DNA from 2 places in the Bacillus cereus group sp. RP43 genome. Region 2 is predicted to be linked to the other one. Evidence: riboswitches for the same ligand, from Rfam matches in the RefSeq annotation. Region 2 holds a riboswitch; the other holds the start of a gene.

Region 1 (15,482 bases), 2.4 Mb from region 2:
CATATGCGGTGGGTGTTGTTAAACGAGTAATAGAAGGCAGATGGGTATCTAGATGTGTTAACCATCTGTTTTTTGTCTTGTATTTCGAAACTTTTGCGAAATTCTGTTATAATTAATGTTGTTACATACATAATGGTAGTGCAGGAGGCGCAGTCTTATGATTAATCAAGAACGTTTAGTAAATGAATTTATGGAGTTAGTACAAGTAGATTCTGAAACAAAATTTGAAGCAGAAATTTGCAAAGTGTTAACAGAGAAATTTACTGCTTTAGGTGTAGAAGTATTTGAGGATGACACGATGGGTGTGACTGGTCATGGCGCAGGTAACTTAATTTGTACTTTACCAGCAACAAAAGACGGTGTTGATACAATTTATTTCACTTCTCATATGGATACAGTAGTTCCTGGTAATGGAATTAAGCCTTCTATTAAAGATGGATATATCGTATCAGATGGTACTACAATTTTAGGAGCCGATGACAAAGCTGGATTAGCATCTATGTTTGAAGCAATTCGTGTCTTAAAAGAGAAAAACATTCCTCATGGTAAAATTGAATTTATTATTACAGTTGGAGAAGAATCTGGTCTTATTGGTGCAAAAGCGTTAGACCGTGAACGTATTACAGCAAAATATGGTTATGCATTAGATAGTGATGGAAAAGTTGGTGAAATTGTAGTTGCAGCGCCAACACAAGCGAAAGTGAATGCGATTATTCGCGGGAAAACAGCTCATGCTGGCGTAGCACCAGAAAAAGGTGTATCTGCAATTACTATCGCAGCGAAAGCAATTGCGAAGATGCCACTTGGTCGTATTGATTCTGAAACGACTGCAAATATTGGACGTTTTGAAGGTGGTACACAAACAAATATCGTTTGCGATCATGTACAAATCTTTGCAGAGGCTCGTTCTTTAATCAACGAGAAAATGGAAGCACAAGTTGCGAAAATGAAAGAAGCATTTGAAACAACTGCAAAAGAAATGGGTGGTCATGCAGACGTTGAAGTAAACGTTATGTATCCAGGATTTAAGTTTGCTGCTGGCGATCACGTTGTAGAAGTTGCAAAACGTGCAGCTGAAAAAATTGGTCGTACACCTTCTCTTCACCAAAGTGGTGGCGGAAGTGATGCAAACGTAATTGCAGGACACGGTATTCCAACAGTTAACTTAGCAGTTGGTTATGAGGAAATTCATACAACAAACGAGAAGATTCCTGTTGAAGAATTAGCGAAAACAGCAGAATTAGTTGTTGCAATTATTGAAGAAGTAGCGAAGTAATAAAATAAAAAAGACGTGTGAACCAATTATGGTTTACACGTCTTTTTTATTTTGATTCAACTGCTTTCACTAGGCGGATAAACCAATATAAGAAAATCCATGGCAGTATATAAGTTGTTACGATACCTAGTAAACGAGGGAGGAGTCCAGCTGTATTAATATTAAAAATCGGGAGTAGTAAGTAATTAATGAAGAGGATTAATATAATAATGAGAAAGGTATAGTTAAGTTTACTATTTGATTTCATAATAAGTCACTCCTTTTACAATAATATCCATATTTCGTATTAAGTATAGCAAAAATAAGGATAAAAAGAATAAGTAATTATTATATTGTACATGAATTTGGTATAATGAAAGAACAGATGTTCTTCGAAAGGAGTGAGTAGTATGCGAGAAATGTATCCGAAAAATGGTCGTGTTATTTTACATGTAGATATGAATTGTTTTTTCGCATCTGTTGAAATTGCTCATGATTCATCATTACAAGGAAAGCCATTAGCGGTTGCTGGAAATGAAAAAGAGAGAAAAGGAATTATTATAACGTGTAGTTATGAGGCGAGAGAATATGGAATACGTACGACGATGCCTCTTTGGGAAGCGAAAAGGTTATGCCCACAATTAGTTGTAAGGCGTCCTAATTTTACAATATATCGTGAAGCTTCATTTCAAATGTTTCAAATCCTTTCACGTTTTACAGAAAAGATACAACCAGTCTCTATAGATGAAGGATATTTAGATATCACAGATTGCTATGCACTCGGTTCGCCTCTTGAAATAGCAAAGATGATTCAACAAGCGTTGTTAACAGAGTTACAGCTTCCGTGTAGTATTGGAATTGCTCCAAATCTTTTTCTAGCAAAGACCGCTTCAGATATGAAAAAACCACTTGGTATTACTGTGCTTCGAAAACGTGATATTCCAGAATTGATTTGGCCACTTTCAGTTGGAGCCATGCATGGAATTGGTGAGAAAACAGCTGAAAAATTAAATGATATTCATATACAGACAATTGAACAATTGGCAAAGGGAGACGAGTATATCATTCGCGCTAAGATTGGAAAGCACGGTGTTGATTTACAAAGGCGTGCAAAAGGTATAGATGATAGAGAAGTTGATCCGAGTCAAATGGGACAGCATAAAAGTGTCGGTAATTCGACGACCTTTTCAAAGGATATGGATGAAGAGAAAGAGTTACTTGATATGTTAGAACGTTTATCAAAATCAGTGAGTAAAAGGTTACAAAAGCGAACTCTTGTCAGCTATAATATTCAAATTATGATTAAATACCATGATAGGCGAACAGTAACACGGAGTAAGCAATTGAAAAATGCCATTTGGGAAGAACGCGATATTTTTCAAGCAGCATCCCGTTTATGGAAGCAACATTGGGACGGTGATTCCGTTCGTTTACTAGGTGTTACAGCTACTGAAATAGAGTGGAAGACAGAATCGGTGAAACAATTGGATTTGTTTTCATTTGAAGAGGATGCGAAAAAAGAACCGCTACTTGCTGTCATTGATCAAATTAATGATAAGTATGGAACACCGCTTTTACAACGAGGTAGTCAACTACTACGTAGGCAAGAGAAGTCGTTTCAACAAAAGTTAGAAAATAAGTTTATGTAGAAGGTGTCATGAAGTAGTAACTATCATGACACCTTTCATATTTAACTCGCTTCTAAATCTAAAGAAGTCTTCCAACCAGCAGCAGTAACGCCAGATTCTAATAACATTCTACTTACTATTTTTTCAATTAAGATAGCCGCATTTGTCTTGCAATGTAATGTAGCCTGTATACAGACTTTTTGGTTAGAATCTACATCTTCACTATATAACTCTTTTAAACCGAGACCTTCTGTACTTACCATGTGCATGAGTAAAAAACGAATATGTGCTTCATTTTCTTCGGAACAAGTAAGAGAAAGGAAGTAGTTTGTTTGTTCAGGTGATTCTTCTTTTGATTTTTTATTCATAAAGAGAGCGATCGGGCGAAGTAGTATATTTGCTAGTAAAACGCCGGCTGCACCTAATATAGCTGCAACGAGAAAACCAGCGCCTGTAAGAGTGCCGACAGCAGCAGCACACCATAAAGTAGCCGCAGTATTTAATCCTCTAATACTAAAACCGTCACGGATAATCACACCGCCTCCTAAAAAGCCAATCCCACTAACAACTTGAGCAGCAATACATGAGGGGCTAGCATCATGATCGAGCATGACGGATAATAAAACAAATATACAGGCACCAAGTGATACGAGAGCATTTGTCCGCAGTCCGACCATCCGGTGTCTCCATTGCCTTTCCATTCCGATGCAAGCACCTACAATAATTGCGATAAATAATCTTAATACAATGTCATACCATACCATCATGGTCACCTCCATACATATAAGTACGTGTTATGTTTTTAAGAATGAGTGGGGAGTACCCACTCATTCTCGTTTTTATCCCGCTATTTGCCGGGCAGTAAGACCCCCAGCTCAAAATTCAGCGAAAGTAAAGAAGTTAGGCGGGGGATCAACTGCCCGTAAAAGCCCGATTGGTGAAGGCTAATAATCAGTGGGGGATGAACAAAACCCCCACTGATTAAAGTTTCACTTTATAACCAGCTATGAAACTTTTTAATATAAACTTTTTTCAGGAATTGTGTTAAGAAAGTATAGCCTAATAATATTCCTACTAGCCAAGGGAAATAGCTAAGTGGTAATGCTTGTAAACCAACGGCCGCACCAAGTGGTGAGAATGGAATATAAATTCCGATTGCCATAATACAAGCGGTTAATAAAAGTACCGGTGCTGATGCAGTACTTTGAATGAATGGAATCTTCTGTGTTCTTATCATGTGAACGATTAAAGTTTGTGTGAGCAGTCCAACGACAAACCAACCAGATTGGAATAATGATTGTTCGCTAGGTGTATTTGCACCGAAGACATTCCACATGATTACGTATGTGATAATATCAAATATGGAACTAATTGGACCGATACAAATAATGAAGTTCCGTAAGTTTGCAGTATCCCATTTTCTCGGTTTTTCTAAAAACTCTTTATCCATTTTGTCCCATGGAATAGACAGCTGTGAAATATCGTAAAGCAAGTTTTGAATTAAAAGGTGAATGGCAAGCATCGGTAAAAAGGGAATGAAAGCACTTGCCACTAACACACTAAATACATTTCCAAAGTTAGAGCTAGCCGTCATTTTAATATATTTTAAAATATTTCCGAACGTAGTGCGTCCTTCTAAAATACCCGCTTCTAATATAGTTAAACTTTTTTCAAGTAGAATAATATCGGAAGACTCTTTTGCGATATCAGTTGCAGTATCAACAGATATTCCAACGTCAGCTTCACGTAGTGCTACAGCATCGTTAATGCCATCTCCCATATACCCTACAGTATGACCATTTCCTTGTAATACTCGTATAATGCGCGATTTTTGCATTGGATTTAGTTTAGCAAATACAGTTGTTTCTTCGGCCAGTTTTGCTAATACTTTATCAGGTAAAGAATCGGTTTCGTAACCAAGGATAGGCTCACCTATATTTAATCCAACTTCTTTGCAAACTTTTCTTGTAACAATTTCGTTATCGCCAGTTAAGATTTTCACTTGTACGCCGTGTTTTTGCAATGCTTGAATTGCAGAAGCAGCAGATGGTTTAGGTGGATCTAAAAAGCCGATATATCCAGTAAGGATCATAGCGGATTCATCTTTTACTGCATAAGCTTTGTGATCAGGTTTGTTATCTTTTTTGTATGCTACAGCGATGACACGCATGCCTTCACTATTTAAAGTTGCGCTAAGATGTTTTACATTTTCTCTCACTTCTTCAGTAAGAGGGACAATTTGCCCATCCACTTCAGTGTAGTTGCAAATTGATAAAATTTCTTCTACGGCACCTTTACAAACCATTGTATGTTCACCTGAAATATCTTTCACGATGACAGACATACGACGCCGAGCGAAATCAAATGGAATCTCATCTAGTTTATGAAAAGCTGATGGATCAAATTTATGGTTTTCCTCTGTATGTTCAATGACAGCTTTATCTATTAAATTTTTCAATCCCGTTTGATAGAAGCTATTTAAATATGCAAAGTGTAATACACGATCACATTTATTACCGTTAGGATCTAAATGACGGACAAGAACAACTTTATCCTCTGTCAATGTCCCAGTTTTATCTGTACAAAGAATGTTCATAGCACCTAAGTTTTGAATAGAATTTAGCTGTTTTACAATAACTTTTTGCTTAGACATTTTCACGGCGCCTTTAGCTAAATTAGCAGTTACAATCATTGGTAACATTTCAGGTGTAAGACCAACTGCAACGGCAATAGCAAAAAAGAAAGCTTCTTGCCAATCTCCTTTTGTGAATCCATTAATGAGAAGGACAATAGGTGCCATAATAAGCATGAATGTGATTAAGAGCCAACTTACTTTGTTTACACCTTTATCAAAGCTTGTTTCTGCACGTTTTCCGATCACTTTTTTTGCTAAAGAGCCGAAATACGTATCCGTACTAGTGGAAATAATAATAGCTTTTGCACTACCGCTAACAATATTTGTACCCATAAAGCAAAGGTTTTCCATATCGAGCGGATTGTAATTTTTTTTCATGTTTTTCGGTAAGGTATGCTTATTTTCTGTATGGTAGCAGTTTTCGTATTTTTCTACAGGAAGTGCTTCCCCGGTTAATGAAGACTGATTAACAAATAAATCTTTAGCCGATAAAATGCGCACATCAGCTGGAACGATGTCACCGGCTGAAAGTGAAATAATATCGCCAGGTACAAGCTCTTCAATTGGAATTTCTATTGTATAATTTCGATTTAAATTCGTTACGTTTTTTGTTTCGTGTACAAATCCATCTATTCTAAAGACGCTCGCGGTTGTTCGAACCATAGCCTTTAACTTATCAGCGGCTTTTTGAGAGCGGAATTCTTGTAAAAAGCGAATCGTTGAACTTAGCAGTACCATTACAGATACGACAATTGTTCCTTTTATGTCATCTGTGAAAAAAGAGAGTGCTCCAAGAGCTAATAAAACAAAAATAAATGGATTTTTAAATGCCAGCAGAAATTGAATGTACCAGGGCAATGTTTTATTATGAGCAATTTCGTTCGGACCATATAAAGAAAGTCTACGAGACACTTCTTGTTTAGAGAGTCCATTTTCTGTTGTTTCTAGAAGTTTTAATGCAGAGTTTACATCTTGTGTTGCAACTTCCACTAATAATTCGTTATTTATTTTCATGCTATCCTGATCGTAAGCATGCTTCGTTTCTTGTCTTTGTAAATTTAACATTGGTAGTTCCTCCTTTTTCATGAAGGAGGAAACAATCTGTTACTCGACTATTTAAAATTGGGAGGAACAGTTTCTTTCCTACCTACATGGTGAAATATTAACGTAAAACATATGGGTATCTGGGCCGAATCATCACTTGCCACTGTTCCTCACCTCCGTACAATTAGTAGTTTCTGAATATGCTATGTTTGTTTCATAGTAAGGTGCATAAAGACATAAAAAGACCTTTACTCAAAAAGAGTAAAGGTCTGAATTCGTAGTCAAAAAGAGTCAACAACAAAGACTGTTATTAAACATAGATAAAAACAGTTTTTGTGTATGACAAAACATACGCACCTCTCCCTCGTTGAGTTTTAGCACTGTATAGCATAGGTACTGAAACCAGCTACGTTAAGAAAGGCCTTCATTCCGACCTTTCCTGTTGACCCATTGGCGTCTCTCGACATTTTTGGGCAGCAGCGTTTCTCTATACAGGAGCCTCACCTAACAGAGACCATATTCAATTACAAGTTGAATGTTAGCACTGTAAAATCGTAGTGTCAATATCTTTTTAATCTGTTTTTTTGAAAAATTAAATAGATTTATAATGGATATATGGAATGGAGTGGTTATGTTGTTTATAGATAATGTGGGAAAATTAATGTTTTGTAAGAAGTGCATGTATAATGGAACCACCAAATTTTATAATAAATATTGAGAATCAGAAGTGTTTGTTTAATGAGCGAAAAGATTTATGTTTTCATGGAGAAATTTATTTAAACGTAGCTGGAACGATTGTTACACAAATGAGCATGGATGAGAGAATCTTAAAAGTATTTTTATGCTTTTTTCCTTAAAGGATTTGTTAAAATTTACAAATGCCAATAGAACCTCTTTCGGGGCTCTATTGGCATTTGTAGATTGATAACGTATATTTTTCATATTTGCACCACAGTAGGAATATTTTCTTTGTTTAATAGTAAGAGCAAGATTATATATTACAAACCATCTAATGGAAAAGGTGATTTCATCTCATTCAGAAATCAACAAGCAAATTAGGCCTTTAATTGTTAGGTAAATCTAATATGTATTTTATTTTCTTACCATTTTTTTCGCCTAGATATACTAATTTCGCAGGTGTATTAAGTGCAACTCCCCAACTTTCCCTCATTTTCATTGTTACAATGCCTTTATGGTTTTGTAACCTTTCCCATGAAATTATTGTTTTCTTCGTACTCTCATTAAACATTCCATTCGTCTTATTAACTCCTTTTAAAGGTGCCAATATATGCAAATCTGTAAAAATTGTTTGTTCCGTTTGCGTGTTATTTGTTGCCTCAATATCAAAAACATAATGAATTTCTTTATTTCCGTTATCATCAATTACTTGTTTCTTCTTGAAAGAATTAATGCTAAATTTAAATATATCTGTATTAAATGATTGACCTAGATTAATATTCTCTGATTTCACAATATAAGATTCATTTAAATTATTTACTACCTGATATCTCCAACATGCTCCTAATATAAAAAATGTACAAATAATCATAAAAACATATCGTTTTTTATTCATATCTTTCTCCCTCTACATCTTTGAAGATAGTGATACTTTACCATTTTCAACTAGGAATATTCTGTCTGCAATTAAATTTAATGTTTCACTATCATGACTCGCAACTAATATAGTTGTACCTTTAGACTTTAAATCTAATAAGATTTTAGTTATATCCCTAATTCCATTTTCATCTAAAGCGTTTGTAGGCTCATCTAAAATTAATAACTTAGGGCTCTCCATAATTGCTTGTGCTATACCCAATCTTTGTTTCATGCCAAGTGAATATTTTTTTACTTTTCTTTTATCTTCTGGATTTAATCCTACGAGCTCCATAGTTTCACTAATTGTTGTATCAGTTATTTTATTTTGAATAGAAGCTAATAGTTTTAAGTTTTTAAATCCTGTATAGTCTGGAATGAATCCTGGATATTCAATGATAATACCTGTATTTTCAGGAAACGGATGATCAATACCAATTATTTTTCTATCTATTAATATTTCACCACTATCTATTTTCATCAATCCTAATAGAGCTCTAAAAAGCATTGTTTTACCGGAACCATTTCTCCCTTTAAAACCGTAAATCTTTCCCTTTTCTAATTCTAAATTAACATCATTTAAAATAATATTGCCTTTTAGCACTTTAGAAACATGCTTAGCTTCAATGTATATCATCAGAATCATCCTTTCTATTAACAAATTCAAATGTTTTCCCTACCCAATAACCACTTATCCATAGAAAAAAAGCGCACAAAAGAAAATAGAATATAGAAAATGTTCATTATTAACGTAAAATAATTTTTTACGGATTAACATACTATCGAATGGATTACATATAACCGGTATAAATATAGTCATAGTAATAATCACAATAATTACCACATATGAAATAACACTTTTTAATTTAGTAGCTACAATTAAATAAACCCAAACTAATAAGACAGATGTTATTACTTGTAAAGTAAAGCTTTTTATAACAAAAATAATTTCTTTTATGTAATTATAAATTTTAGGGTTAATATTTTCTGTATATATTCCCCAGTTAAATTGATAAGAACAAAAAACACCTCCCCAGAAGAACATGGCAATATAAAATAATAGAGTTATACAAACAGCTAATATACCTGTACTAATAAACTTGCTAAACAACACTTGATACCTAGACACTTTCCTTGCTAAAAGATACGGTGTCTGTTGTATAAAATCAGCTCTTACATAAGTACCTAATATAAAACAATAAGATAATTGCAATATAAGCCATGTTACTGGAAGCTGGAATCGCCCCATTTCAACTTCTTTAAAAGATATCCCTTTTAGTAATTCATATAAAACATCAAGAACCGTTATAGCATTTGAAGGTAGCTCTCTATACTGGGCTGATTGCTTTAATAAAAATACCGCTCCCCCCACCAATGCACTATAAACAATAAATGCTATTATCAATCTTAATTTCATAATATGAATGCTTAATATTAAATCCCTTTTTAATAATTTATAAAAAACACTATTATTCATCGTAATTAATCACTTCCGTTATATAAGTCCATCCGGTGTAAACAAATATTCAATATGGAAAATAAAATACTAATAATCCCTAATATAAAAGCTAATTTCATCAAACTTATACTTGTTAGAAACAAATCTTTTTCTTGAAAAATCAAACCTTTTGACCAAAATAAAGAAAAATTATAATTTTTTTCTAATAACTGATCAATTGTAATAAAAAAGTAAATAGTAAAAATACAAATAGCTTTATTTTTAACGAAAAAAACTAGTATTTGTGCAAAAATACATATTGCTACAGTTACTAGCCATAACGATACTATAAAATATGTAATTACTAACCAACTTGAAGATGGAAGCAACCACATTACTATTTTTTCTCTTACAATTAAAAAATTAATTCCTACAATTAACAGATAGATACTCGAATAGAGAATTGCTAAACTTACAATCTTTATTATTAAATGAACACAATATGATTGACGATTTTTATGTCTAAAATACACGTAAACGTTCTTATCCATATAATTAAACGAATAGAAAAAAAGCAATAATAATGGGAGATAACTAAATAACACTATTTTCATATCTCTTGCAGAAATAAGAAATGAAAACAAAGAATTATTAGATAAAAAGTAAAAGGTTCTAATCAAGGGAATAGACACACCGGCTATAAGAAATAAAATATTAATCACAAATAACCATCGTTTTTGAAACAACTCTAATAAATACATTTTCAAAAGGTTATAAAATAACATGTCGTTTTACTCCCCTTAAAAACAAAACTATCGATAAAATAAAAATCCCTACTAACACTAAAATAGAGACAATAATATTTGCTCCATGATATATATGAGATTCAGATAAGAAATATATGGGAGCAAGAGGCGTAGCATAAAACAAATTAATTATCATTAAAAAGAGTTGTAATAAAAAAGCACTTAATAAAGTTATAAAAGTATGCTTTGCATAAAAGGATACACTAAGAGAAAACAAAGCAAATGCTCCACCGTAAACAAACGCTATAAATATATATAACAACATATGGATGAAAGGGTTAGTGAAATATATACTAATAAAAAAGGTTGCTCGCTCATACATCCCTATATTGGAATTTAAAATTTCGTCAGGAGTTATATCTGGAAGAAACATAAACGATAAAAAAATGTTTAAAATCAATGGAATAATAACGACAATGCCACCGATAAGAAAGGTCTTACTAAACAGCTTAAGAAAATACATTTTATAATTACTTCTCATAATTACAAACAAAAAAGAACCATTTTTTTTATCTTCCTGAAAGATTGATGAACTAGGTAAACTTGCAATCACTGGAAGTATAAAGAAAAATAAAAAGGAAGGTGTTACAATACTATTAATTCCCATCCAAGTTGTATATGGAGTGAAGATAACGTCCCTTTTATCGGTTAGTGGAATTACATAATATAATATATATACACAAGATAAGGCTATTCCTAACATAAGCGAAAAATAAAAATTTCTATTAGTCATTCTTTCATTAAAATAAGTACCCATGTTTCACCTCTTAAAAATTCAAATATACTCCTCGTAACATTTAAAATATGTAATGTTACGAGGAACGGCTTACAAGAATATAAAGTATTATATTTATAAGTTCATTTTTTTATATAATTATTTACGAATACTATCCGGGCTCCAAACACCGCTTGCTGTACCCTCAGCCCATCTTCTAGTATCAATTTTAACCTTGATACCAGAATTATATTTCTCAACTGCTAAATTGTATAAGAATTCTTCTTGACCATCACGCATTTTGTATGAATGACCATCAGAAACATCTGTACCATCTTTTAATGCAGCCCAGGCATTGAAATATCCATCTAATCCCGACATGTTGTCTACTCTCATATAATAAGCTGTTCTATTATATTTAGGTTGAGATGGTGTTTCATCATTAGGACTGTAAACACGATATACATTTGACCAGGGTCTATCTTCATGATTAGACTTTGCTGCTGCTGATGCTGCAAAGCTTGATAAGGCTATGCCTGCCGTTAAAGTTAGAACTGTTATTTTTTTTATTTTTTCTCCTCCTATTCTTTTACTTGTAAGCCCTTAAAAAATATAGCACACAAAGTAAAATAATATATATGGATTTTTAAATATTAATATTTCTTTAATATTAACTATAACTTTTTAACAAATATCTTATAAAACATATTATTACACAAAGTTTTTCAATCAATAAAAACTGTTTTACTTATAGATATTAAATAAAAACAAGGTATTAACAAAAAAAGATACAATGTAGTTGCTTCAATTGCGCTACAAGCAATTGAATTATTTAATAAATCAAGTGAAAAGATAATTTTAGATGAATTTGATCGGAGTATGTATACAGATTTTTGGACGGAATATGATCATTTGTTAAATAAGTATAAATAAAAAAGCACTGTAACCAGTGCTTTTTTATTTATACTTATGAGATTGTAGGATTTTCAAAAATAACAATTTCTGAGTTGCTTGTTGTTGAAACACGTTGTGCGTAATATGTTAAAGCTGAAGAAATATATGTTGGTAACGTCTCATTTGTATGTGATGTTGTATATTCATTGATTAATTCTTTTAAAGTCGTCCATTCTAATTGTGCTGGGTGATCAGACACGAAAGAACTTACCCAGCGATCAAATGAAGATGAAAAATCAGTTTGTAAACGAAATACTTCTTTCATAATAAAACGCTCCCTTAAAATGTAGTACAATTATTTTACCATAAAACACGAACGATTGCTAAGTTTTTTAAGTATAACGTTCGTGTTATATAGTTGTCTAGATGATTGGTTATGTAAATTCAATTTGCCATTTGAAATAACATTCCGTAAGATGAAAGATAGATTATATAAAGAGCTGGAGGAAAGAAAGTGGAATTTGTATTTTTAGGAACTGGTGCAGGTGTTCCTTCAAAAGGAAGGAATGTTTCAGCAATTGCTTTGCAGTTGTTAGAAGAACGAGGACAGACTTGGTTATTTGACTGTGGCGAGGCGACGCAACATCAAATACTACATACGTCTGTACGTCCACGCCGCATTGAAAAAATATTTATTACGCATTTACATGGCGATCATATTTTTGGATTGCCGGGTTTATTGGGTAGCCGTTCGTTTCAAGGTGGAACAACAAAATTAACAGTGTACGGACCAAAAGGAATTAAACAATTTATTGAAGTGGCATTATCAGTAAGTACGACACATGTGAAATATCCACTTGAAATCGTTGAGATAACAGAAGAAGGTACTGTGTTTGAAGATAATGAGTTTTATGTAGAAACGAAAAAATTGTCACATGGCATTGAATGTTTTGGATATCGTATTGTAGAGAAAGATATACAAGGTGTTCTTTTAGTCGATAAATTGCTCGAAATGGGTGTGAAACCGGGGCCAATCTTTAAGCGTTTAAAAGATGGAGAAGTAGTTGAATTAGAGAATGGTACGGTACTAAATGGAAAAGATTTTATCGGTCCGCCTCAAAAGGGAAGAATTATTACCATTTTAGGTGATACACGATATTGCGAAGCGAGTAGAGAGCTAGCGCAAGATGCTGATGTACTTGTTCATGAAGCAACTTTTGCGGCAGAAGATGAACAGCAAGCGCATGATTATTTTCATTCCACATCTAAGCAAGCTGCGAGCATTGCACTTAATGCAAATGCGAAACGATTAATATTGACTCACATTAGTTCTCGTTATCAAGGAGATACATATAAGGAATTATTGAAAGAAGCAAGGGAGTTATTTTCTAATACGGAAATAGCAATGGATTTAAAATCATTCCCAGTAGAAAGATAATAATTTCCGAAAAATGGTAACTTGTGTTTACCATTTTTTTATGTCTAAAAAATTTTAAAAATAAAACTGTTATTATTTTATACTTATACTTGGATGATACAGAAACTTAGAATGGTTTGAATATATAGGGTGAAAATACGTAATAATGTTTATTTAGAAAAACTGTTATATAAGTCAGATGACATACAAGTGATACAAATAGCAGAAAGGGACTTTTATTCAGAACTTTTAAAATTCAACAAAAGTAAGCGTTTTATAAAAAACAAGCTATAATGAGGGCAGATTATAATTTATTATAAGTCACATGCATTTTAGTCATTGTCGTAACAAGTGAAGTTGACTAAACCATGAGAGAGTAATATGGAGATTATAATAGGAAAGATATTATTATTATTTGTACTAAGTCTTTTTTCACTTTTTAGCTAAACGGTATGATTAGCTAGTGTAGCTGTTGCAAGTGCCTTAGTAGAAGCTTTTTAATAATAAGTTGGTGGAGATTTAATTGGTATACCACTCTTTAAAAGAGTTCAGAATATCAGCAGGTAGTCTAGGCGGAGTAGCGGGTGCAAATTTAGTGTATTAGCAATGGTTATATCACCTGTTTATGCTATGCTTGCAATGGCTTCTGTGTTAAACTTTGGATTGCTACCAGGATTTATTGCTGGTTATCTTATATCGTTTTAAATGAAAGTAATGCTATATTTCTTATGTATTATGGTATCTGGTATTATTTCAGGATATATTGGTCCACTGCTGTTCAAAAACCATCCAATTCGTACAGCGGAGCAAATTCGTGGTACGGCTGGAAAAGCAACAGATGTGGCAGCTTAATAGAATAGTAGAAAAAATTTTCATAGAGGTTTAGGGGGAGTTATGATGAAGTACCGCTCAGTGTTTGATATTATTGGTCCGGTTATGATTGGTCCATCAAGTTCACATACAGCAGGCGCGGCAAGAATGGGGCAAGTTGCTCGTCAGCTGTTTCGTCATGAGCCAGAGAGAGTTAGCATTTCATTATATGGTTCATTTGCAAAAACATACCGTGGTCACGGTACGGATGTAGCGCTAATCGGTGGAATACTAGGATTTGAAACAGATGATTTACGTATTCCAAGTGCGTTAGATATTGCAAAAGAACGCGGGATTGAAGTGGAATTCATTGAAGAAGATGCAAATGCTCCGCATCCAAATACAGCGAAAATTCGTCTGTATAAAGGTGAAGAGGAAATTGAAGTTGTTGCTTGCTCAATTGGTGGCGGTAAAATTGAAGTTGTAGAATTAAACGGATTCGATCTTCAATTAACAGGCACGAGTCCAGCGCTACTTATTGTAAATAACGATCGCTTTGGTGCTATCGCAGCTGTAGCTTCAATCCTTGCGAAACACGAGATTAACATTAGTACAATGAGTGTTTCTCGTAAAGAAAAAGGAAGAAGAGCGCTTATGGTCATTGAAACAGATGAATTATTAGCAGATGAAGTAATCGCGGAAATAAATGGGCAACAAAATATTTGTCAAGTAACTATTATGGATTAATTGCAGGGGGGACACACCATGTTTCGGAACGCAGCGGAACTAGTGGCGCAAGCTAAAGAGCAAAATGTAAAAATCGCAGAAATTATGATTCAATGTGAAATGGATACAAGACGTATTTCACGTGAAGAAGTAATTGCTGGTATGGAAAAGAACTTAGTTGTGATGGAACAAGCAGTAGAACGTGGTATTCGTGGTGTAAAATCACCGACGGGTTTAACTGGCGGAGATGCTGTGAAAGTTCGAGAGTATATGAAGAGCGGAAAAGGCTTATCTGGGGATACAATTTTGGACGCAGTGAGTAAAGCGGTTGCGACAAATGAAGTAAACGCAGCGATGGGAATCATTTGTGCAACACCAACAGCAGGTTCTGCTGGGACAGTGCCAGGTGTACTGTTTGCATTGAAAGAAAAATTACAGCCTACACGTGAAGAAATGATTGAATTTTTATTTACAGCAGGGGCTTTCGGTATGGTTGTTGCGAATAATGCTTGTATTTCCGG
Region 2 (15,482 bases):
AAATAACGAACCATAAAGAACCACATTGGTAATGTTAAAACGAACATAATAATTTGCCATTTTTTTAGTTTTGGATCTAATTCTTTTGAGCGGCGGAAAATATCTTTTTTGCCAGCATATAAACCAAGCAAAAATAATCCAACTGTTTCTGGAAGCATGAATGCACTTAGCCCAATTGCTTCAGAATAAAACGCATGGAAACGATTTTGTATTTGTAACATCCAGTCCTCTAATGGCATGATTGGTAAAGAGAGTCCTAGCTCATCTCTTGGCATTAAGGCAATTCCAATGCTAGTAATTAGCATTAAAAATTGAAAAATGCTTAGTAAAACTAATGCCCAAATCAAAATAGTACGAGGTTCTCTCTTATAAAATAACAATAAGAAAAATCCAGCGATTGCATAACTATGTAAAATGTCTCCATCCCATAAAAGAACGTAATGCAAGAAACCAAACAATAATAAAATGAGAAGACGGCGAACAAACAAAGTTTTTGGACGATCTGTTTTCGCCTCAGCACGATTCATAAAGATATAAAAACCTAATCCGAATAAAAACGAAAAAATAGTATAAAATTTCGTTTGAATAAACATATCGTAAAATAGGCGGATGTAGCTGTCTACTCCTTCGTAAATCCCTGAAATTTCACTTGAGTCAACTCCGGCAATAACTGGCCAGTTAACAAGAAAAATACCGAGTACAGCTATTCCTCTAATGATATCAATTGAGTGTATCCTCTCGCCTTGTGTGAGATTTTGTGTCATTATTTCCCTCCTTATTAAGTAAATCCCTTTTATTATACAAAATGTAAGAGGAAGGGGATAGAGGGTATTTCCAATTTTTAAAACTGTTAAGATGTGCAATATGAGATATAATAAGGTTGCACAGCAAGTTTTAAACTTCTTTAAAACAGGCAGTAAAGCTCCTTTTCCCGAAGGAGCTTTCTTTTTTAGAAAAATGTTGATAATGATTCTCTTTAATGATAAAATGTATTCAAAAGTGATAATCATTATCAAAAAGGTTGGTGTGTTAATATGGTGTATGCACTTGTTGCAGGAACAATTGCTATATATATTGGTGTTACAAAGTATGTATTAAATGGAGTAGGAACAACAAAATGAATAATATTACATAAAATCCCTTTCATTTGTAAAAAGAATGAAAGGGATTTTTTATTTTTGATGTGAATATGCTGAAAATTTAGTATGATAATAAAGTGAAACTTTAATCAGCGGGGAGGTCTATCTCTCACTGATTATTAGCCCGCGCGAAACAGGCTTTTACTGCCACAAATAGCGGGATAAAGTATATACATCTTGGATAAAGGGGAACAAGGGGATGACAAACATAGTACAGACAAACGGTATGAAAAAACTTGTTTGTTTTTATGAAGAGTGGCAAAAAAACGGCGATGCAGAGAATAGTTTAAAGTTGTTTGAAGTGATTCAAAAATATAAACAAGAGCAGCTTATGCTAGCTTTTTGTGGTCATTTTTCTGCGGGGAAATCGACAATGATGAATCACCTATATAAAGCGCAATTATTACCGACAAGTCCGATTCCAACGAGTGCTAACGTCGTTAAAATTGAAAGAGGATCTGATCGCGTTGTTGTAACGATTAAGTCTGGAGAACAGTATGAATATGACGGCGCATATTCAGCAGAAGAATTAAAACAAATATGTAAAGACGGTGATGAAGTAATTGGTGTTCATATTTATCGAAATGATGCACCAATTCCTGACGGAGTTATGCTGGTTGATACGCCAGGAATTGATTCTACAGACGATGCTCACCAATTAGCGACAGAATCAACACTCCATCTTGCAGATGTTATTTTCTATATGATGGATTATAACCATGTCCAATCAGAGGTTAACTTACAATTTGTTAAAGAATTGAAACAACGTAATAAAACGGTTTACCTCGTTGTAAACCAAATAGATAAACATAAAGCAAATGAGTTATCGTTTGAAGAGTATAGAGATAGTGTAAAACAGTCTTTTTCTAACTGGGATATTGAAGTAGATGGTATTTTTTATACATCATTGCGAATGATGAATCATCCATACAATGAAATTCAAAGTTTAGAAGCATTAATCTTTTCTATCATGAAAGAAAAAGAGCAGTATGTAAGAAAGGGAATGGAGCGAGAAACAGAATATTTACTGCAAGAACATTGTTCGTTTATTCTTTCTGAAAATGAAAAACATCTCATGAAATATGAAGAAGAATTAACATCACCACTGTCACTTTCAGAGATAGTTGAAAAAAAGGAAGAGTTAGCTGAAAATAAAAATCGCGCGGCTAGTAAAGAATCTGATGTGAGAAATGAATTTATAAAAGGTTTACAAGCCATATTAGATAACGCGTATTTAATGCCATTTGAAATGAGAGAATTGGCAAATGAATATTTAGAGACGAAATTAACGAAGTTTAAAGTTGGTTTGTTATTTGCGAAAGGAAAGACGGAGCAAGAAAAACAGAGACGTGTAGATGCTTTTTATTCTGCTCTTCAAAAAACTGTTGAAACGCAACTTGATTTTCATGTGAAAGAATTTATTGTAGCCTTCTTAAAAGAAGAAGGGTTATTTACAGAGGAAATAGGGAAAGACATATATGCGTTAGAGATTGCTTTCGGACCGGAAGTGTTGGCTGAAACAATTAAACAAGGGGCTGGATTTACCGGTGATTACTTACTTCTTTATACTGCTGACATTGCAAATGAGTTAAAGAAAAGATACTTTATGAAATCTCAGCAAATCTTTGGGAAAAGTACGGATATATTGCAGAAGAAAGTGAAGATAGAGACTGCTCGTATTGAAGAAGAACTTGAAAAATACACGATGTTACAAACAGCAAAAGAAACGAAATTACAATATATTAAGACGTATGAGGAATATGAGAGCTATTTAGGAGATATTTGGAATGAACATGTTTCTATACCAGATGGATTGCAAATAGACGAAATATTACAAAGTAAAAAACAAGTTGTTAGTGAGAAGTTTACACTACAAGAGCAAGAAATTGTAAATGATAACGTAGCGGCTAGTGAAGAAGAGATTAAAGGAACGAAAGCTTTAAATATTCAGCGTATATTAGAAAAAGTGAAGAAAGCTGAAACGATATTAGATCCATTGCCTACACTGAAACATCTACAGCAAGAAGTAGTTGGAAAAAGACAGCGTGTAGAAACGAAGCAATTTACAGTAGCGTTATTTGGAGCTTTTAGTGCTGGGAAATCATCATTTGCTAACGCATTGCTTGGTGAAAAGGTACTTCCTGTATCGCCAAACCCAACGACAGCAACAATAAATCAGATTTTGCCAGTTACAGAAGATAAACAACATGGAACGGTAATTGTCCAGTTTAAATCAGAGCAAGCGCTGTTAGAAGATATGAAAGCTGTTTATAAAATGTTTCACTATGAAATTGCTACATTGGAAGAAGCGTTAACGAAAATTGATCAAATTATGAAATACCCTTCACCAAGCGGGAAGCAAAAAACAACATTTAGCTTTTTGCGAGCGGTACAAAAAGGATATGAGGTAGTTGCTAATCATTTAGGGGAACAAGTACAAGTTACGTTAGAGGAGTTCTCTGATTATGTAGCTAATGAAGAAAAATCATGCTTTGTTGAGTATATGGAGCTTTATTATGATTGTGCTTTAACAAGGCAAGGAGTAGCTCTTGTAGATACACCAGGGGCGGATTCTATTAACGCTCGCCATACGGATGTTGCATTCCAGTATATTAAAAACGCAGATGCTATTTTATTCGTAACATACTATAATCATGTTTTCTCTCGTGCAGATCGTGAGTTTTTAATTCAGCTCGGTCGTGTAAAGGATACATTTGCACTTGATAAAATGTTCTTCTTAATAAATGCTGCCGATTTAGCACAATCTGAAGAAGAACTTGAAATGGTAAAAGGTTATATTGCGGATCAGCTCCTGCAATACGGTATTAGAAATCCACGTTTATTTGCAATTTCAAGTTTATGTGCGCTTGAAGAAAAGCAAGGGAAAAGTATTGATAAAGAAAAGTATGGTATTTTACAAAACTCTGGGATTACTAAGTTTGAAGAATCATTTACGTCCTTTATGATGCGGGATTTAATGCTTGTATCTGTGCATGCTTTATATGGTGCATTGCAAGGGGCGAATCAGCTTCTTGTAAATATGATAAATGGCGCAAAGCAGGGAAATGATGAGAAAGAGAAGCAAACAAAAAAATATGAAGCAGAGCGTAATCAGCTACTTCATATTATTTCATCATATAGTGTACTTGCTGAAGAGCAAGCAATGCAAAATGAAGTAAAAGAATTGCTTTACTATGTACACCAACGTCTATTTTTACGCTATAACGATGTGTTTACTGAATTTATTAATCCGGCGTCGTTACGAACAGATGGGAATGTGAAGATGCAGTTGCAACAATGTGTAATGGAATTAGTTTCATTTATTCAACATGATTTATTACAAGAAATGCGTGCGACATCATTACGTCTTGAAAAATGGATAGATGAAGCGATGAAGCGTGCAAAGGATGAAATTGTTGTGAATTGCAAAGTGGAAAATGAATCGATTTCTATGGGTGGAACAGTGGATTATGAATATAAAGTTATTACACATAAAGAGCCGTTTCCTTCAATAGAAATAAAAGATTTTAAAAAGGCACTAGCACATTTTAAAAATGAAAAAAGCTTTTTTGAAAAAAATGATAAAGCTTTTATGCAAGAAGACGCTAAAGGAGTGTTAGAACCTTTCGTATCAAACTATGTAGCTGATGAAGAAGATTTATTCGTTCATCATTATAAGCAAGAGTGGGATGCAAAATGGAACCTATTCCAAAAAGTGATGCAGCAAGATGTTGAGAATTATTATGAAAGTATATTATTCGCGTTAGCTGAAACAATTGATGTATCACTATATGAACAAAGTAAAGAAGAGCTACAAAAGCAGTTAGTAGAAATTGAAAAAGAAATTTATATTAAATAGCCGTTATGAAAAAAAGATTCGTTCAATTTTCTTTTGTAGTACAGTATCTAAAGATTTTACAAACCCTGCAAACTCATCAGTAGAAATCATATGGGTAAGAACTAAGCGTCTGCCGTCTGGTGTTTCACCGCATAAGACGAATGAAGAAAATTCATACGTTTTGTTTTCTACTACTAATTTTGGATAGGAATATGTGTCGCTCTTCTTTTTCTTTCCATCAATAGAGATGACGTTGCATTTTTTCTCATTGTTGTCCATGGTGAATCCCTCCTTTCTATTATCTATGGTAGACAAGGGGGGTTTAGAACAATAGGGAAGGGGGAATTTTTATGTCTGTTGTAATTGAGCGTATTTCGAAAGAAGCTATACCGAAATCTTTATTGCTCCTTGCTGATCCAAGTGAAAGCCAAATTGATGCATATGTACAGAGAGGGTTTACGTATATAGCTAAACAAGAAGAAAGAATTATCGGTGTATATGTGCTTTTGGAAACAAGACCAAGGACAATGGAAATTATGAATATTGCGGTTGTAGAACATATGCAAGGAAAAGGTATTGGTAAGGAGTTATTGTTGCATGCAATAGAAAAAGCTAAAGAATATAATATGTATAAGCTTGAAGTTGGTACAGGTAATTCTAGCATTTCACAACTTGCGTTATATCAAAAATGTGGATTTCGTATTTTTTCTATTGATTTTGATTACTTTTCGAAGCATTATGAAGAAGAGATTATTGAAAATGGAATTGTATGTCGTGATATGATTCGGCTTGCAATGAAATTAAACACATAAGTATAAATTATTTAGGGGGAAGAGAAGATGGAAGTACATAAAGCAATTACAGCACATTCTCGTAAACAAAACGAAATTGTAAAAGCATTTTTACAATTAGATGCGCAGCGTGAAGCAGCTATTGAATCGGCGGTATCACTTGCATCAAATGGGAAAGAATTTTCGGTTGATGTTATTAATGTTGTAACAAAGCAAATTAATGATCTTGCAAAAAATGGCGTTGCACTGCAGCGTAAACTTGTTACAAAAGATATGGTTATGGAGTATGTAGGTCGTTTGCAAGAGAAAGAAGGTCGTTAAAGATGATAGTTACAGTCGAATGGTTACGTGAGCATATAGAAGATGAGAATGTCCGTATAATCGATTGTCGTTTTGATTTAGCGAATCCTAATTGGGGTAAAGAAAAGTATGAGGAAGAACATATTCCTCATGCGTTATATTTTGATTTGAATTTAGATTTATCAAGTCCTGTAGCAGAACATGGTGGCCGCCATCCGTTGCCAAATATTGAGGAGTTTGCAGACAAGCTTTCACAAGCTGGTATTGATGAACATACGACAGTAATTGCGTATGACAGTCAAGCTGGTGCAAACGCCTCTCGTTTATGGTGGTTATTAAACTATGTAGGACATGAGAAAGTGTATATATTAGATGGCGGAATACCAGCTTGGAAAGAGAATGGATTACGTATAACGGCAGAAATTCCTGTTGTTGCCCGAAAAACATTTCAAGCAAACATACAAGATAATATGATTGTAACGATGGACACGGTCAAAGAGAATATTCATGCAGGTACAGATATTACGTTAATTGATTCTAGAGAGCCAAAACGTTATACTGGTGCTGAAGAACTCGTTGATTCGAAGGCAGGGCATATTCCGACGGCAGTAAACTATTTTTGGAAAGATGGGATTTTAGAATCGGGACACTTTAAAAACGAAGAGGAACAGCAAGGGCGTTTCCAAAATCTTGATAAAGAGAAGGAAACAATCGTATATTGTGGTTCTGGTGTTACAGCGTGTCCGAACATAGTTGCATTAACATTAGCTGGTTTTCGAAATGTTAAATTGTATACAGGTAGCTGGAGTGATTGGATTTCTTATCCAGAAAATCAAATTGCAAAAGAAGAAGATTAATCACTTGCATGCAAAAATAATTTGTATTAAAATAAGGTCACAAGCAAGAGATTGCTTCAAAAATATTATATTTTACACATTGGAAACAATGTGATAATATAACGACAAGTAAATAATACATCCTGCGGTGTGCGTAACTTATTTATGTCTAAAACCGATGTTAGTTTTACGGAAGCTCAATATTTAGTGACCATTATCAAGCCTTCCTTGTGGAGGAAGATATACGGTAACTGTGAGGGCATCCACCTGCGAGTAGCGGGTTTTTGGACATTTACGAGAGACGGCACTTGCGGGGGTCTTATTTCAACTAACAGTATATAAAATTCCTACGGTGTACGTAGCTTGTGTATGTCTTAAACCAATAAGTATAATATGAAAGTTCAATATTTAAATGTAGATAGCAGGCCATCTTTTTAAGAAGGAAGTTACAAACATTTGTGAGAACATCCACCTGTGAGAGCAGGTTTATGGACATCTATAGATAACGGCATATGTGGGACTATATAAAAAACCTTACGTTTTATACGTAAGGTTTTTTTGTTGAATAAATATGCTCATGTTATCTAGATTTACCTGTAAAGTTCCCATAATAAATATAGCATTTGCGGTCTTCATCAATTTCTCTTGAATCTAGGGTGAATTCCAAATGTATTCCATCCCGTTGAATATATATAATATCTGAATGGAGAGAGGGTAAGATGTCCTCGTAATTCCAAACATCTTTACTTTCTATCATAATTGAGCTTGCTTCCTTTAGTTCTCTAATTTCAAAACCTATGTGCGAGTATGTAGGATCTGAAGGATCGTTGAAAAAAACTTCTTTTTGTATATATAATACTGCTGTCCCGTCTGGATCTACTGAAGTTGCAGTAACGATATATGTATTTCCATCTTTTGTGAAATACTCACAAGTCATGCGCGCGACAATTTCAGAATTAGAAATATTTGCGTAGTTCCATAAAGCTGGATACCCGTTAGTTTCATCATTGAGCCGATATTCCAATCGCATTTTATCCCTCTTCTTCCTTTTTCTTCTACTTTATCATGACATCTTATATAATAGAAATATAATTTAAAAAGGGGAGTGCAAAGGTGACAAAAACGAAATGGCTAGTAGGTGGTGTCCTGACATCTTTAATGACGGGCACTTTATTTGGCTGCGCGCAAGATATTCCCCCCGAACCGAATGATAATAGTTGTTCTGATTGGGATTGGGATGATGAGCTTGGTGTTTGGCAGTGTGATGATAGTAGTTCAGGTTATCGGGGACATTACTTTTATGGGGGTAAATACTATCAAAATAAATCTACCTTCAAAAATTCATCAGAGTTTAAAACTTATCAATCTTCGGCCGAATTTAAAGGTGGAATTGGAAGCGGTTCAAAAGGTGGATTTGGAGGTTAAAATATGTCGCAATACATAAAGAAACGAAAAGAATTTTATTCGAATTCTCCTCATTTCTGGTCGGATTTATATGAATGTGAGTATAGTTTGTTTCATGTTTTTCCAATAACAGAGCAAACGATGAAACAATTGCAATTAGCAACTGAACGAATGGGGAAGATATTTTTTAAGACTGCTAGAATCCTTCGGAATTTATCTAATGAACAGCTTCTTGAACTCGGTTTTCCAACTGCAAGCTTGCCTTTTATTAGACTGAAAGGAATGTATCCTGAATCTGTTATTTCACGATTTGATTTTGCTTTAACAGAGGATAATCGTATTAAAATGCTTGAGTTTAATAGTGACACTCCAACTTTTATTGTGGAATGCTTTCAAATGAATGGAAAAGTTTGTGAAGAATTAGGCTATGATGATCCAAATGCAAATCAAGAGCGCTTACTTTCTTCCGGTATTACAAAAGCCGTAATGGAGGCTACAAAAGGAATGGAAGATCCAAATGTTGTTTTCACAGCTCATCATGAACATATAGAAGATTGGAATACGACTATGTATTTGAGTGGGCTATGCCATGTTGACAATAAAGTGATGCCAATGACAGAACTTCGAATTGCAGACGATACTTTAGTAGATAGAGATGGTGTACCAATTGATGTTTTGTATCGCCAAACATATCCAATTGAAGACTTGATTGAAGATCAAGATCCCGAAACGGGGGATTTGGTGGGAGTAGAACTTTTGCAATTTGTAAAAGAAGGAAAGCTGTTTATTATAAATCCTTTGTCGGCCTTTTTACTTCAGCCAAAATCAATTCAATGTCTTATTTGGGGATTAGCAGAAGAAGGTGTTTTTTACACAAGTGAGGAACAAAAGTGGATTAAAGAATATATGCTTCCTACATATTTAGAGCCAGATTTATTTTTTGGGAAAAGTCCTTTCGTTCAAAAACCTTCGTTCGGTAGAGAAGGTGACACGATTACGATTCGTGATAAGGATACAAACATTATGATTCGAAATGCACATGAAACGTATAAATCGTCACTTCCTATATTTCAGAAATATACAGAGCTTCCAGTTGTATTTTTGGAAACTGAAAAAGGAATTGAGAAGCTGTCGTATGTGTTTGGGGCGTTTTTAATTGCTGGAAAAGCGAGCAGCATCGGTATACGTGCCGGAGAAAAAATTACGGGAAATGAATCGTATTATTTACCGGTAGGTATTAAGAAGGAGGAAAATAAATGATTAATTTTTTACTATATTTAGCAGTATCACTTGGACTTTTATGTATCGGTCTTTTTCTTATGGAAGTGACAACGAAAGTTAAGGAATTTAAGTTAATGGCTCAAGGGAATAAAGCGGTAAGCTATGTACTTGGAGGAAGACTACTTGGTCTTGCTATCGTTTTATATTCAACGGCTGCTAATTCTATTTCAATTCTTGATATGGTTTCATGGGGAGCTGTTGGGATATTAGCTCAAATTATTGTCTTTTATTTAGCGGAATGGCTTACACCACGTTTTAATATTAATAAAAGCCTTGAAGAAGATAATCAAGCAGTTGGTCTTTTCCTTATGTTTTTATCACTTTCCATCGGAATTGTAATTGCTGGTTGTGTAACATATTAAACCCTTACATTTTAACGTAAGGGTTTTATTTTTCATGTGCTAATTTTTTGCAATATGTGCTCAAGTAATTTATCCCGCTATTTGTGGGCAGTAAAACTCCCATCTCAAAATTCAGCGGGAGTAAAGAAGTTAGATAGAGATTAACTGCCCGTAAAAGCCCTTCACTTTATGTAGCCGAATGCGTATTAGTGTACTAAACTCGAGGTAGTTGTTGTAATAAGGAAAAGTTTCCATACAAAGTGTTGACATCTATTTTAAATAAGAGTAACATTTTCTATGTAATTAAAATAAGTCTCTGTTAGGTGAGGCTCCTGTATAGAGAAATGCTACTGCCCAAAAATGTCGAGAGACGCCAATGGGTCAACAGGAATGATCGAATTAAGGTTTTTCTTAACGTAGCTGGTAATGAACCTATGCTATACAGTGCTAAAACTCGGCGAGGGAGAGGTCCGTAGATTTCTAATTATATTAGGAATCGCTTATTTGTGTATGCAATGACCTTTGCTCTCTTATGAGTAAGGGTCTTTTTTGTTAGCAAGCTATGAGTAATTTCATAGTATAGATTATAACTAAAAAATTAAAGAGGAGGTGAGGAGCATGTCAAATTCTGACTCGGTTCCGTTACCCATATACTTCAAATCAAAAATATATGATGTAGGCAGGAAACGACTTGTTCCTCCCTCTATATTTATCATAATGTAGCGTTTATTCGAGTATTTAAGCGCTAGACACTTTCACGGTAAAGTGGATAAATTGAGAAACAAAGCGTTTCTTCCTATGTTGTAAAGGAGGAGACGATAATATGTTATATGTAAATAAAAGTGTGGGTAACACTGCTTATAAATTAAGTAAAAAAGCAATGAAAGAACAAACAATGCTTCAAAAAAATAAAGATCTATTAATTGAAATCGCAACAAGAGATGTAAAATCTGTATTTGCGTATTTTAAAACAACAAGAGACGGACTATCTATGAAAGAGGCACAAAAACGTATTCAAGTATACGGTCGAAATGAATTAACTTCAAAAAGAGCGCGTATTGCGGAAGTAATGATGAAGCTAAGTGGAATGATCCCAGGTCTTTCAAAACAAAATGTGCATGATGAATTACAATGTGAAACAGTTACTGTTTCTAGAGTAGCTGGCTGTAGCGTAACAGGGCTAAACAGTGAACTAAAAATGATGAAATTACCAGTACAAGAGCTTGTACCTGGAGATATGATTTTTCTTTCAGAGGGCGATACAGTGCCGGCAGATGTACGTATTATTTATGCAAATGATTTATTAGTAAATGAATCTATGCTGACAGGAAATGATGCTAGTATTGAGAAATTTGAAAGTTGCTATCATCTTGAACGTAAACGATTTATTCCATTAAAACGGATGAAAGACTATAATCCACTTGAACTTGAAAATGTATGTTTCAAAGGTACGTATATTGTTGACGGAAATGCAAAGGCTGTAGTTGTTTCGACAGGTAAAAATACGTATTCAGGAATACTTCATACTTGTTGCGGTAGAATGTCTTAATGTGTTAATGATGCTAAATATACAAAAACAATGTATAATAGACAAAGTTGAACAAAAACGTAGAATGGTAATCTATATATAACCTTACGTGATAACGTGAGGTTATTATTTTTTGTTAGTAGGAGAGGAATTATGAAAAAAGTATTATTAGTTGATGGTATGGCACTATTATTTCGTGCTTTTTACGCAACAAGTGTATATGGACAATTTATGAAACGACAAGATGGTACCCCGACGAATGGGATTCATGGTTATATGAAGCATTTATTAACAGCAACACAAGCAATCGAACCAACGCACATTGTAACGTGCTGGGATATGGGAAGTACGACATTTAGAACGGAATCTTTCTCGAATTATAAAGCAAATCGTGCAGCACCGCCGGAAGAATTAATTCCGCAATTTGATTTAGTGCAAGAAATGACTGCGAAATTATCTATGCCTGTAATCGGTATGAAAGGTTATGAAGCGGATGATTGTATCGGTACGCTTGCAAAACAATATTGCAATGAAGCGGAAGTTTATATTTTGACAGGTGATACAGATTTACTTCAACTTGTTGATACGAATGTTACAGTTATGCTTCTTCGTAAAGGAATTGGAAATTACGAGTATTACACACCGGAAAAAATCATGGAAGAGAAAGGTGTAGAACCTTGGCAAATTGTTCATGCGAAAGCTTTCATGGGAGATACAAGTGATAATTATCCGGGTGTAAAAGGTATTGGTGAAAAAACAGCGTATAAGCTTATTCAAGAATACGGGACAGTATCGGCAGTGCTAGAAAATATAGTATCATTAACGAAAGCGCAGCGCACAAAAATTGAAAGTGATTTAGAGAATTTAAATATCTCTTTACAATTAGCGCAAATTCATTGTGAAGTTCCGATTTCATGTTCGTTAGAAGAAGGATTACACACAATGAACGAAGAAAAACTACGATTCGTTTGCGACGAAATGAATTGGGGAAGACCTGAAATATTGATTAATATGCTTTAAAGGGTATGGAAAGGTAGATCAAATATAATTTTGATCTACCTTTCTTTTTTTGTTCACAAAGTTGTCAGAATATAAGCTTAGTTTTCATATGAAGTTCAAATGGATTTCACAACAATCAATTATTATAAGTCTACACAGATAATTCCTTATCTTTTAAATATACCATCCCCCAAGGAGGAAAATAAACATGCGAAAAAAAGTGAGAAAATCCTTTAAACAATTATTAATAGAAAATAAACAATCACTATTAACGAATAAAGAGAATATGAAAGAAATTGAAGAACGGATTGAGAAACGACATGTAGCATATAGTGCTGCTAGCAATTGATAATTTTGTTTATGAAAAAAGCTTGTAGTTTGGATATTATCCGAACTACAAGCTTTTTCTTTTTTGGATTAACGCCACCAAATCCAAGTCCAAAAGTAATTTCGTATATTTCGAGGAGTAATGCGTACAAAGCGTTCACCGTCAAAGAAGCAATTTAAATTTGGAAGTGTTTCATCCGGATTTTCTGGAATAAAGGTGACGATGTTTTCGTTACTTGTAATGGTTACTGTGATTGGTGGATCGGTAGGAGAGACTTGAAGTTGTAAAGAAATGTTTGCCGTGTTTTTAAATTCATTATTAATAGGTGGACTTATCACTTGTACTGTGAATAACACGATAATTGTTTCGCTCGGTTCTAAATTAGTAGCAATAAGGAAACCGATATTCGGATTTGCTAGTGGAGAGCGTTCCCCATTAATGAAGACCGTACCGTTCATAAATTGTAAACCTGCTGGGATGGTATCTTGTAAAGAAACATTTGAAAGTGAAATATCGGAAGTATTCGTAATACGCACCGTATAGTCAAAATATTGCTTTAAATAAGCTGAGCTGACGGAAGCAGTTTTCATTACTGCTGCCGTTATAAATTGAACTGGTATACGAACAATATTCGAATTAACAATGAAAGTAATAATCGGATCCTGTGGTGTCAATTGGAAAGCGGCTGTAACTGTTGCAGAATTAATAATTGTACTGTTTGAAGGAATAGAAGTTACGAGAACTTTAAATGTTATAGTTGCTATTCCATCTGCAGCCAAGGAACCAATATTAATACCAGTGTCTGGTCGAATATTTGGAACCGGAGTACCGTTAATTGTTACACTGTTTTCTATAAATGTTGTACCAGCTGGAATCATATCTAAAACGGAAGTACTTACTGTAGGAATTGGGGAATGGTTAAATATCTCTAATGTGAATGTAATAATATCTCCTATAACGACAGAAGATTTGTCAGCGTTTTTCTCAATGCGCACCATTGGATCAACGATCGTTGTTGTAACGGTATTTGTTTGCTTTGTAATTGTAATAGGTGGTTCGGTCGGATCGACGATAAACGTATAGGAGATAGTAGCATCGTTATTGATAGCAGATTGAAGAGTCAAAGAAGATATTGTTATTTGGAACGTAATGACAACAGATTCATTAGGAGCAAGGTTTCCTAATGTAATACCGTTTTCGGGATTCGCATTAGGTTGATTGATTCCGTTAATCGTAACACTACCAGTAACGAAGGTTGTATCTACTGGTACAGTGTCTACAATAAGAATATCGTCAATAGTCACATTGCCACTATTAGTAATAGTAATTGTATACGTTAAAGTTTGACCAGGTAATGCATTTGCGACATCAACAGACTTTATAGCAATGACATTATCATTTTGGACAGTTGTTGTGGCGGTATTTGTTGTAGTCGTACTTGTAACAGGTAAGTTATTTGGATTGACTATATAGTTAAAAGTAGTAATCGCTTTGTTATTGAGTTCATTTGGTGTTGGAATAGAAGTCACACGTACTTGGAATAAAGCGATAGCATCTCCACCAACAATTATAGTACCAATTGGTATGCCGCTTGCCGGATTAACTCCCGGAAGAGCATCTCCGTTTACAATGACGCTATTTTCTATGAACGTAGTGCCCTGAGGGATAATATCTTGAATGATTACATCATTTGCTGAAACATTACCACTTTGATTTAGTGTAATCGTATACGTTAACGTATCACCGACTGTTGCAAATGCAAGGTCTACAGTTTTATTGCTATTCAAATTCGCGTGATGAATTTCTGTTACGGCAGCTGATGAAATAATAGTTTCGGTAATAGGTGGCCTATCTGGTACCGTGTATTCATATTCAATTGTACTCGTGTTAGAGATTGGATTTGTTTGCGGAATGGAAGTAACCCGGACTTGGAATAGAATAGTTGCTGTCGTATTAGGCGGAATGTTATCAATTGGTATACCGCTAAGTGGATTGTCATTTGGACGAGCGTTGCCATTCACAATAACACTATTCTCTATAAAACTCGTATTTGCTGGAATGATATCTGTAACAATAATGTTTTCCACTTGTATATTCCCATTATTTATGATGGAGATTGTGTAAGGGATAATAGCTTGTAGGTCAGCATATTGGATTGGCGTTGTTTTTGTGGCAATTACATTAGCAGAAATAACTTCAGTGAAAGTAATATTACTAGTTGATATTTGTTCTTCCCCATTTATTGTATAACGAGAAGTTGATTGATTTTGAACATGGCCGCTAGCTGGAAGAGCTACGACGGTAACAAAAAATGTGACTGGGATAGAAATGTCAGGAGCAATCGTTCCTACAAGTATACCGGCACTTGGATTGGCGTTAAGCTGAGGAATATTATTTACTAAAACACTACCGTCTATAAAGGTTGTTCCATCAGGAATATTGTCTGTAAATACAACAGCAGTAGCATCCGTATTTCCTGTATTCGTTAAAGTTGTTGTATAAGTTAAAATGTCACCAATTGTTACAGAGGTGAAATCAACAGTTTTAAGTGAAACGATATCAGCATCGTTAATTTGAACGAAAGTAGTATTGGAAGTAGTAGATTTTTGAACTGGTGCAAAGTCAGGGTTGAAAATAAAGTCGTAGACGATGTTTGCAGTATTAGGTGTTGGATTTACAGCTGGTAAATTCGTAACG

The links. Region 2 has a riboswitch for magnesium ahead of QCI75_RS18965 (P-type ATPase actuator domain-containing protein). Riboswitches for the same ligand answer to the same signal wherever they lie in the genome.
Positions count from the first base shown of each region.
Region 1: it holds a riboswitch for magnesium, as region 2 does, so the genes downstream of both, mgtA (magnesium-translocating P-type ATPase) here and QCI75_RS18965 (P-type ATPase actuator domain-containing protein) in region 2, are expected to answer to the same signal.

Region 1 is NZ_JARVHQ010000001.1:1,238,711-1,254,192, forward strand. Features, by position in the region: gene QCI75_RS06535 (GNAT family N-acetyltransferase) at 1-30, shown strand, start outside; gene QCI75_RS06540 (tripeptidase T) at 158-1,276, shown strand; gene QCI75_RS06545 (hypothetical protein) at 1,323-1,523, opposite strand; gene QCI75_RS06550 (DNA polymerase IV) at 1,666-2,904, shown strand; gene QCI75_RS06555 (MgtC/SapB family protein) at 2,946-3,647, opposite strand; gene mgtA (magnesium-translocating P-type ATPase) at 3,878-6,583, opposite strand; M-box (ykoK) riboswitch at 6,914-7,081, opposite strand; gene QCI75_RS06565 (hypothetical protein) at 7,626-8,135, opposite strand; gene QCI75_RS06570 (ATP-binding cassette domain-containing protein) at 8,148-8,792, opposite strand; gene QCI75_RS06575 (hypothetical protein) at 8,847-9,632, opposite strand; gene QCI75_RS06580 (hypothetical protein) at 9,638-9,988, opposite strand; gene QCI75_RS06585 (hypothetical protein) at 10,365-11,156, opposite strand; gene QCI75_RS06590 (hypothetical protein) at 11,274-11,510, opposite strand; gene QCI75_RS06600 (DUF3932 family protein) at 12,082-12,333, opposite strand; gene rnz (ribonuclease Z) at 12,523-13,446, shown strand; gene sdaAB (L-serine ammonia-lyase, iron-sulfur-dependent subunit beta) at 14,323-14,982, shown strand; gene sdaAA (L-serine ammonia-lyase, iron-sulfur-dependent, subunit alpha) at 15,001-15,482, shown strand, end outside.
Region 2 is NZ_JARVHQ010000001.1:3,644,885-3,660,366, reverse strand. Features, by position in the region: gene QCI75_RS19025 (DUF418 domain-containing protein) at 1-764, opposite strand, end outside; gene QCI75_RS19020 (dynamin family protein) at 1,339-4,998, shown strand; gene QCI75_RS19015 (DUF3931 domain-containing protein) at 5,002-5,256, opposite strand; gene QCI75_RS19010 (GNAT family N-acetyltransferase) at 5,328-5,789, shown strand; gene QCI75_RS19005 (YpbS family protein) at 5,817-6,089, shown strand; gene QCI75_RS19000 (sulfurtransferase) at 6,092-6,925, shown strand; RNA gene ssrS (6S RNA) at 7,042-7,224, shown strand; RNA gene ssrS (6S RNA) at 7,246-7,429, shown strand; gene QCI75_RS18985 (hypothetical protein) at 7,485-7,934, opposite strand; gene QCI75_RS18980 (hypothetical protein) at 8,018-8,329, shown strand; gene QCI75_RS18975 (glutathionylspermidine synthase family protein) at 8,333-9,568, shown strand; gene QCI75_RS18970 (DUF350 domain-containing protein) at 9,565-9,951, shown strand; M-box (ykoK) riboswitch at 10,239-10,404, shown strand; gene QCI75_RS18965 (P-type ATPase actuator domain-containing protein) at 10,754-11,479, shown strand; gene QCI75_RS18960 (5'-3' exonuclease) at 11,612-12,478, shown strand; gene QCI75_RS18955 (FbpB family small basic protein) at 12,666-12,806, shown strand; gene QCI75_RS18950 (DUF7507 domain-containing protein) at 12,875-15,482, opposite strand, start outside.